DNA from 3 places in the Leptothoe sp. ISB3NOV94-8A genome. Region 1 is predicted to be linked to each of the others. Evidence: riboswitches for the same ligand, from Rfam matches in the RefSeq annotation. Region 1 holds a riboswitch; each other region holds the start of a gene.
The links. Region 1 has a riboswitch for cobalamin ahead of SPB21_RS33290 (HupE/UreJ family protein). Riboswitches for the same ligand answer to the same signal wherever they lie in the genome.

Region 1 (3,283 bases):
CCTCCGACATCACATCGGTCTTAGTCAGTAGCACCATATCAGCACAGGCTAGCTGATCCTCAAACAGTTCCTCAATGGGTGTCTCATGGTCTAATGAGTCATCTGCCTGTCGTTGGGATTCTAGGGCCTCTAGATCGCCAACAATTTGACCCTTGGCAAGGGCATTGCCATCCACCACCGTCACCACACCATCCACGGTTGCGCCAGTCCGAATTTCAGGCCAACGAAATGCCTGCACTAAAGGCTTCGGCAGCGCTAACCCTGAGGTTTCAATGACAATACAGTCAATGTCTTCTCGTCGCTTTAGAAGAGTTTGCATGGTAGGCAAAAACTCTTCTTGCACAGTGCAGCATAGACACCCATTAGCAAGCTCTAGAATTTTAGTATCAGGGGTCTCATCTTCATCACAGACCTGGCAGGATTTTAGAATTTCTCCATCAATGCCAACTTCTCCAAACTCGTTGACTAATACAGCGATGCGTCGTCCCTGGTTGTTTTGCAATAGATGACGCACCAGCGTAGTTTTACCGGAACCTAGAAAGCCGGTGACTACGGTAACAGGAATTTTATGCATTGGTTTTTCCTAACGACTAAAGATTCAAGATTTTGTGCAAATTTGGTTTGGTAGAGGTGCACATTGGTGCACCCGTCAGGATGCAGACAACTGATTCTGATCCTGCATTGGACGTACAGCAGTGGGTTCCTACAGAGGAACTATTTATTTCTAAAAAAGCTCTTTCCTAAATTCTCTCCAAGCAAATTGAAGTCAAGTATGAAAGAAAGCTAAAAATAACAAACAGGATAGTTTGAGATGTCTAGTCGATCTTTTACCTTTCCTTTTGGAGCTACCATGTACGCATAAGTTGCAGAGTGGGCAAATTCAAGACCATGTCTACCTTTTGGGACATTATCTTCCAGATACATACACAGTACCCTTTAAGAGGGTTCACAGTAGATCAGCGTAGGTTAAGCGAGCAAAACATAATCCATCATCAGTGTGGACAGAAACGTACCGCCCACACCGCAAATAATAAAACCAGCAAATCGCAGCGCTGAACTTTCGGGTGACTGTTGGAATAGGCGACTACCCATCCCATAGGCAGCTGTTGCGATCGCAAGCTGAATCAATGCAAATCCTAGCAAATAAGCCATCAAAGGACCCATTTCAGCACCAAAAATGGATTCTCCGTAAGCAAATCCATGGAACAACCCAGAAATGGCAGCTAAACCAGTGATAATTGTGCTATTTGGCCGCTTTTTTAGGGCTAGTAGTACACCAAAGACAAGCACTGAGGCAGAAATTACCAGCTCAGGAAGCGGCAAATCAATGCTCACCAAATGAATTCCTGTACCCAAAAGAGAGGCTAAAACAAAGGCAACAGGAATAATTAAGTTGCGACCAATGGCTGCTGCTAACAACCCTGAGGCAATGACAAACACTAGATGGTCTAATCCAATGACCGGATGACCAATACCGGATAAAAATCCTTCAATGAAATTACCGGGTGTCTTTCCACCTAACGGATGGTGAGCTAGGGCAGGCAACCCATTGAGGAGAAGTGCTGTGATCGCAACAAGCGCAATCTTGCCTGAACGACAAAGATTCTTAACCTTGAAACCCTTCAAGGCGACTAAAGCATATAAACCCATCTGTACCTCGCAGATCAATAAAACGGCAGGTTGACCATCGGCGGGCATTCTGACTGGGAGGTATAAAACTTCCTTCACAGCTGCGGGACAGTGGCAGATTTTCACTGCGCTTTCCCCCTTTCCTCTAGCGGCTGTTCCCCACTAGAACCGATGCTAAGCAGATTAAATCTACCACCTTCGCCTTCGCTTTGGATATCAAAATTGCATAGGATTAACTATTTAGGATTGGCATAGAACGTTGTTTCTTGGCCTTTCTGTTAGAACTATACCCATACCCTGTTGTAGGTCCTATGCCATTTGCCACGTCATCTCTTCCCCTGCCCGTAACGGCACAAGTTCAGACTCAGTCAGAGGCACTTGATCAGGGATGCGCCACGTTGTTTTGACCAAGGTAATTTGCTGCGTATTGCGGGGTAGTTGGTAAAAGTCTGGTCCATGGAAGCTGGCGAACGCTTCTAGTTTATCGAGGGCGTCAACGCTCTCAAACGCTTCTGCATACAACTCCATAGCATGCAAGGCCGAATAGCAACCGGCACAGCCACAGGATGTTTCCTTATTGTTGCGATCATGGGGGGCACTATCGGTACCCAGAAAAAACTTAGGATTACCCGAAGTGGCCGCTTGCAAAATTGCCCGACGATGCTGCTCATGTTTCAAAATTGGCAGGCAATAAAAGTGGGGGCGAATTCCCCCTTGGAAGAGCGCATTACGGTTAAACAATAAATGCTGCGGTGTGATGGTTGCAGCCACATGGTTATGGGCCAGAACAAATTGCACAGCATCTGAGGTGGTAATGTGCTCAAGCACGATACGCAGGTTGGGAAATCGCTGCTTAAGTGGGAGCAACTGTTGCTCGATAAATATCTTCTCACGATCAAAAACATCGACCCCTTTATCGGTCACTTCCCCGTGTAACAATAGGGGCATGTCCACCTGCTGCATGGCAGCAAAGACGCGATCGCACTTACGAATATCCGTCACACCAAAGTCTGAATTGGTTGTTGCACCGGCTGGATAGTATTTAACCGCTTTAACAAACTGGGAGGCTTTGGCCGCAATGATCTCTTTGGGGTCTGTATTGTCAGTCAGGTAGAGGGTCATCAGCGGCTCAAATTGTTTGCCAGCTGGAATGGCTGCGATAATGCGATCTCGATAGGCTGCCGCATCCGCTACCGAGCGCACGGGGGGCTTCAAATTCGGCATAATGATGGCGCGGGAAAACTGACGCACCGTATGGGGCAAAACCGCTTTCAGCATCACACCGTCCCGCACATGCAGATGCCAGTCGTCGGGTCGAGTTATGGTAAGCTTTTGCATCTTTTAATCATTAAACAAGTAGCAACGTGATTATAGTGTCCATCCACTATGGAAAGCCATCTAATACTCAATCCCTATCTGGGCTGGAATACCTGCACTGATGGGGTGCTTGATGCGATTCATTTCTGTCACCAAATCAGCAACATCAATTAATTCCTGGGGCGCATAGCGTCCGGTACTGGCCACATGACAATGGTTAGGACGAGCCTGAATGCCTGCCATTACAGGTGTCAGATCTAGCCGAGCTTTTTTGAGCGCAATGTGTAATTCATCCAGAACAACCAGGGAAATATCGGGGTCCGCAATGAGCTTGGTT
Region 2 (3,283 bases), on a different contig from region 1:
GATGGCCTCCACTCGATCAATGTTTTCGAACCTCATGGTATCACTGTCAAAGTTAATGGCATCCTTAATTTCATTGCGATAGAAGGTAACCCTAAATAAGCCCCGGTCGCCGATTTGTTGATCAATACCTACGTCAAAGCTAATGCCAGTTTCAGGTTCAAGGTTTGGGTTGTTGGTGTTGAATGTGGTCAGAAAAAGATCCGATAAGGTAGGCACACGAAAATTGCGAGCAAAGTTAGCCCGAAAATTCGTGGTATCGGTTAAAGCCACCCGTGTACCTAAGTTAAATGAAGTAAAAGAGTCTTCATCAGCCAGATCGTTAAAATCTTGTCGAATACCGGCATTAACACTGACACGAGAGGTGATATCAGCCTGGTATCGAGCAAAAATACCGGTTTGATTAATGCTTTTGTCATAGGCCTCAGTGGTTAAATCTGTCAACAAATTAGTTGTTTCGTTGTCTGCTTGAACATTACGGTAGTCGACACCGTAGGTAATGTTCTGATTATCAGCAAACTGCCAGGTATGCTGCAATTGCCCACCTAGGGAAATTTGATCGATCCTATCTTCTGAAGGCGTATCAAAACTGCTATCGGCAATGGGATCCTTGAAGGTAAGGTCAAGGAAATCACCAAATAATCGTGCTGTTAGCAATGAGTTATCCCCTTGCCCCAGCTTGGATTCATAGGTTAAATCCAGTAGTAAATTTTCTGTATACTGACTATCGTCTTCAGTCAGTGTATTGAACGCACCAAAGCCGCTAGGAGTCGGCACACCACCAGGAACATTTAAATCTTTGGTGAGATACAATGCCCCCAGACTTACCCGATTGCGTTCATTAAGGTCAGCTGCCAACTGAAAATTAAGATTGTTATAAAGCACCTCCGCATTGCTGCGATCACCCTCAAAGTCTGTTGTGCTTAGGCTAAAAGGAAAATCATTTTCTGAATCGGTACGGTTATAACCGAGTCTCCAATCAATATTGCCAGTGTTTCCCCGCACCTGTAGTGCCTGACTGTTATAGCCAAAGCTGCCAAGATCTAAGCTAGTGGTCACCTCTATGCCTTCTTCTTCCAGCGGTCTGCGGGTAATGATATTGATGACACCACCAATGGCATTGGATCCATACAGGACTGAGCCCCCCCCTGGCAGCACCTCAATTTGTTCGACCGCATCGGTTGTAAAGTTCGAGAGATCAAATCCACCGGCTGCACCGATCTCGTTTATTGGACGACCATCTAGCAAAATCAGGGTTTGAGCTGTTCCACCTCCCCGAATAAACTGACCACTCTGAGAGCCCAACTGACCACCGGCTGTACCTTCGCTCAATATTCCGGGTAGATAGAGTAGGGCTTCATCAACAGTGCGGGCTCCCTGCGTTTCAATTTGCTCGCGATTAATCACATAAACAGGTTGTGTTGATTCACGAACAGTGCCTTCACGACGAAAAGGAGAGTAAACAGGCTGATCAAGGATACTTTCAACAACATTAATCCGAATAACGTCATCTACCTCAGGAGTCTGAGCTAATTCAGATTTTTCTAGTTTGGTTGTTTCTCCAGCCCAGGCAGGTGATGCCAATAGAAAAGATAGAAGCGTTAGAGAAGCAGGGAACTTGGACATAGTAGACATTGGTCTTTTGGTTTTAAGTGTGTATTGTGTGGAGAAACGAACAACCAAAGGATCACCTTTATCCCCCAAACCCTTCTCCTGAAGAAGGAAGGCAGTAAGAGAGGAGATTTTTTGAGAAAAACAAATTCTTTCAAGCCAAAAATTCTCTCCTTGAGGAGAAGGAGAGGGATTTAAGGTGTGGAGGCCAAAGCAACTTGCAGACAAAAGTTAAGGCTAGAGCCATGCTTCAGATGACTATTTAGCTATGCCACTGAAGCTAAAGACCGTATGCATAGACTCTAGTCAATTCTGTTTCAAGGGCTATAGACATATCGACAACAAACTCGCCGTTGGAGCCTGGACCGGGCAAAAAAGATTTGATTCACATCCGTACCTCGCAGATATTTTAAGTCACAGCATCGGCGGGCGTTCTGACTGAGAGGCATAAACAAAGTTTAGAACCTCTTTCACAGCTGCGGGACAGTGGTAGATTTTCACTACGCTTTCCCCATTAACTCCAGTGGCTGCTCCCCACTAGAACCGATCCAGAGTAAAATCATATCACACTGATCTAAACTGAGATGTTCAGATTAGATAACTAGATACTGTTGGCCTCCTCAAAAGACTTTTGCCTGAGCCACCTTGTGAGCGACCTTGATAACCAATGCCTATCCAGGTCGCTCCCCACCATTCTATGAATCTGCAACGGCGATCATTAATCTGTTTACTATGCCTCAGCCCAGCTTGACTATTAAAGCGACGTATTCGACCTTGAGTGCATCTGAGCTGTTGAGTAAAGTAGCACCGCAATATAAAATGCCGAATCCTGTCTCCTGCGAGTTTTGGCATAGGGGGCTCAATGACACCTATAAATTATCTTCCGAAAAAGATGATTTTATATTGCGGGTGTATCGACACAATTGGAGGACACGCTCAGAAATAGAGTTTGAACTAGCGGCACTGATGCACTTACATAAGCAGGGGGCAGCTGTTGCTATTCCTATTGAAAGAAAGCAAGGAGGGTTTATTACCCCGATTATGGCTCCAGAAGGAGAACGATACGTTATTATCACTCAGTTTGCCCAAGGAAATATCTTAAAGTTTAACGATCCAAAAGATGCAACTCTCTTTGGTCAGGCAGTGGCAGAAATACACAGTTGTTCTTCAGGATTTGAGTCTAATGCTAGCCGCTATACGCTAGACCTCAAACATCTTATAGATGAGCCTTTGGTCAAGATCCAACCTTATTTAGCAGAAAGGTCCTCAGACTGGGAGTTCTTAAGTGAGTTAGCCAACAGTCTTTTTACAATTGTTAATGCTACAGAGGTAGGTAAGTTGGACTATGGGTTTTGCCATGGTGACGTTCATGGAGAGAATGCCCATGAGCATGGTGGCAAGGTCACACACTTTGATTTTGACTGCTGTGGTTTAGGTTGGCGCGTTTATGATCTGGCCACATTTAGGTGGGTGATTAGGCTGCTTGGCAAAGAAGATGCCCTATGGTCAAGTTTTCTAGAGGGATATAGGTCAAAGAGAGAGATTTCTGATTTGGATTTAAGTCTTGTCGAACCGTTTATTGCCATACGAGATATTTGGTTCTTTGGGCTTAATACCGGTCATTCCCTGGCCCAGGACTGGCTCAATGATGACTATATTAATTTTCATCTAAATT
Region 3 (3,283 bases), on a different contig from region 1:
CTGGGCCGGTCGGCGCAAACCTTTTGCGTTGGCCGGTTATAGCTTAGGGGCATTGTCTAAACTAGGGTTAGCTCTGTCGGGAACCTGGGGCCATGTGTTAGGGGCACGTTTGTTTGATCGGATTGGCAAAGGATTACGAGCTGCACCACGGGATGTTCTAATTGTTGAGAATTGTACTGCTGCCCAACGGGGACAGGCATTTGGCTTACACCATAGTTTGGAAACGGTGGGTGAAGTGCTGGGACCGCTGGTGGGTTTTGTCTTTTTGCAACACTCTGTAGGAAATTATCGAGGCGTGTTTGCGATCGCATTTTTCCCAGCGCTTCTGGGTGTTCTGATCTTACTAACTCAGGTCAAAGAACAACGTCCCCAAACTAGAAAAGCACGTCCCCAATTTACATTACAAGGATTAAGCCCCACCTATCGACAGTATTTACTAGCAATTATTCTCTTTAGTTTAGGAAATTCATCGGATGTTTTTCTGTTATTACGGGCCCAAGAGCTGAGCTTTACCGGCTCTACACTTCTGTTACTATACGCAGCTTTTAACCTGGTAGCCGTTTCATTAGGACTGATCGCTGGTCGTCTATCTGACCAAATAGGGCGACGACCGCTACTCGTCAGTGGATATCTTGTCTTTGCTATCACCTATCTTGGATTTGCCCAAGCTGAGACGCCTGCTATTATTTGGTTACTGTTTATGTTATACGGCCTCTATGGCACTCTAACGCGGGGTGTCCAAAAAGCATTTGTTGCCGATCTAGTACACCCCAACCGACGAGGCGCTGAAACCGGCACCTTTCATATGGTAGTTGGTTTGTCCGCACTACCAGCCAGTCTCATCGCTGGCTGGCTCTATGCAACAGTCTCTACAGCGGCTCCTTTTTATGTCAGTTCTGTTGCTGCGGTGATCGCCACACTATTGCTAATGCGAATGCATTTGCCATCGTTAGAGTCAGGGAATCGAGAATGAGCCGCACAGACAGCACCGCAAATTGAATTAACATTCCGTGTTGTGCGTAGTCAGAATGTGCTAGATTACTGGGCGTATCGGTTCTAAGGGGAAACAGTCCTTAGAGGAAACGGGGAAAGAGCAGTGAGAATCTGCCGCTGTCCCGCAGCTGTGAAGGAGGTGTTGCACCTCTCAGTCAGAATGCCCGCCGATAGTTCAACTCATGTTCTACAACATCTGCGAGGTACGGATGATGATTTTAGTGCGTAATTGTAACTATGTTGCCAGGGGAAATCTCTACAATGCTCTACCCTAGGCATATCTGGCTACATAGCTATGAAGTGTGCCTGTTAATTTTGGGCATCTATTAGTTATCTAATTAATTTTTTGAAAAGCTGTTGGCCAGTGTGTCACGGATTGTTATGCCTGCAAAAGGTATGAACAATCTATTGCTCTTAGCACTGTCTAACCCGTTCTCAACAGATCATTTTGAAAAAAGTTAAAAGCATCGTGCCATCCATTATACTGCCGCCTGAAGCACTCATGTTGCAACAGTATCTGCATCGCCCTGGATGTATTCCTGCGTCGGTTCATCCGTTTGTGAAACAAGCGGCACTTACGTTTGTTTCACAAACGGCACTTACCCATAAGATGCGGAGCCAAAAGACCTTTGGAAAACCAGCCAGGCGATTTCCATGGCGGGGTTGGTTGATGTTGATTGGATGTACGATCGCATCTCTCTCTCAATCAGTGACTCGCCGCATGCGTCGATGTTGACAACGGCAGTTCTCTCATCGTATGTCCATTGCCCCAGTGGGCAACCGCCTCCATCCTAAAAATGAGAATAGTTACTAACATGAATATTTTGTCATTGCTTGTTGCCCTCCTAGCGATTTTGCTGGTGGTTGACATCGTTGTTTATCTGCTGACTCCCCGCACCCATGGGTCATCATCACTGATGCGGTTTGGGGTTGTCGGACTGCTCAAATCATTGCGAGAAGTACCCACATTTCTATTAATGCGTTTAGCCTTTGGGGGTGGCCTGTGTCGCTTCGGCGTGTTCCGTGCCGTGCGGGCTGACTCGCTAGACTTGGGTGAACGGCCCCTTTCAGATAACGGACAAAAGATGGTCGTGGCTAGCCAGGCCCTTCTTGCATTAAACTGGTATCCGTCCAGTGCCACTCCACAGCAGGGAAACTCAGAAACATGATCCCTTCAGCCTAGGCAAACTGGCAGCAGGTGCTTGTCGCCACTAATCTTTCCCCTCGAATATAATGCCTGGAGCGGCTTTCTAGCCGGGGGCGAGGTGCCGTTGTATGTGCAAATCAAGCTAACTCATCCATCAAATTGATGCACGAGTGCTGTCTTAAAATGGCTGAGCCAGATCGGTGGCATAGACCGTTTTCCAAGCTTTAACGGTGTCCTCGCCAATTTTGCTATCGATTGCTTCGCCGCTATCAGTCACCAGTCGAATATCAAGCGTTGTCTCTGGTGCATTTTGCAACGCTTGGGCTAACTCATTGCTCACTGAGAACACATTATTTTGTCCATCAATTTGAAACACATCGCCATCAACTTTAATGAAAAGTTGAATGATATTTCTGGCGTTACTAAATTCTGAGCAACTCAAATCTGGAGAAACCCGAAACGACCCGCTGAGACAGTCGCGATCGCGAATAATCGACAGCACCCGAATAAAATCACGACTCCAGAGGCTCTGCACCTCAATTCGGGCGGTTGTATTCAAAAAGCGATCGCTAAAGGAATGACGGTCAAATACCCCAACAAAGCTGCCTTCAAACGGATCATTGATTTGAACTGGCTCTGACCAAGGTAAATTACGGTGGGTTCCTAATGTGGCCGAGTCGACAACAGCTAGCCCAGCGGCAGTGGCTGCACTCGTTATACAGATACTCCCCAACAACCCTAAACTAATCACTAAACGCCCAATCATAATAGAGCGCCTCTGCTTTATGAGACTCTACTTTGACGATAGCACAAGGGATTGGAAACAGTTGAAATATGAGCTTTCTCTTATTAGTTGCAATTGAAATTGCAGGCTTCCAGATGATCTACCAGATGATTTATGTCTACTTAGCTAAACCCATGCCCCAATCATCTTTCAACTCCAACCATTAAATCATAGCCACCCATAAAACCTATTCCATGCTTATAATCAGAACTCGTTGATTCTCAACATGACTAAATGAAAAACCTTGACACCTCACAAACCATTGAACTGCTCAATCAAATTATGGAATTTGAGCTAGCTGGTGTGGTGCGTTATACCCATTGTTCTTTAATGGTTACTGGGCCCAATCGCATTCCGAT

Region 2: linked by a shared signal. The riboswitch ahead of SPB21_RS06510 (TonB-dependent receptor) and the one ahead of SPB21_RS33290 (HupE/UreJ family protein) in region 1 are both predicted to bind cobalamin.
Region 3: linked by a shared signal. The riboswitch ahead of SPB21_RS08830 (hypothetical protein) and the one ahead of SPB21_RS33290 (HupE/UreJ family protein) in region 1 are both predicted to bind cobalamin.

The regions. Positions count from the first base shown of each region.
Region 1 covers NZ_JAXSQW010000003.1:280,807-284,089, reverse strand. The annotation lists gene cobW (cobalamin biosynthesis protein CobW) at 1-574, opposite strand, end outside; gene SPB21_RS33290 (HupE/UreJ family protein) at 967-1,698, opposite strand; cobalamin riboswitch at 1,673-1,817, opposite strand; gene pyrC (dihydroorotase) at 1,939-2,967, opposite strand; gene SPB21_RS33280 (cob(I)yrinic acid a,c-diamide adenosyltransferase) at 3,028-3,283, opposite strand, start outside.
Region 2 covers NZ_JAXSQW010000001.1:1,494,215-1,497,497, reverse strand. The annotation lists gene SPB21_RS06510 (TonB-dependent receptor) at 1-1,623, opposite strand, end outside; cobalamin riboswitch at 2,016-2,171, opposite strand; gene SPB21_RS06505 (phosphotransferase enzyme family protein) at 2,266-3,283, shown strand, end outside.
Region 3 covers NZ_JAXSQW010000001.1:2,015,525-2,018,807, reverse strand. The annotation lists gene SPB21_RS08835 (MFS transporter) at 1-973, shown strand, start outside; cobalamin riboswitch at 1,035-1,179, shown strand; gene SPB21_RS08830 (hypothetical protein) at 1,463-1,729, shown strand; partial or broken gene SPB21_RS08825 (SAM-dependent methyltransferase) at 1,908-2,036, shown strand; gene SPB21_RS08820 (hypothetical protein) at 2,319-2,906, opposite strand; gene SPB21_RS08815 (ferritin-like domain-containing protein) at 3,159-3,283, shown strand, end outside.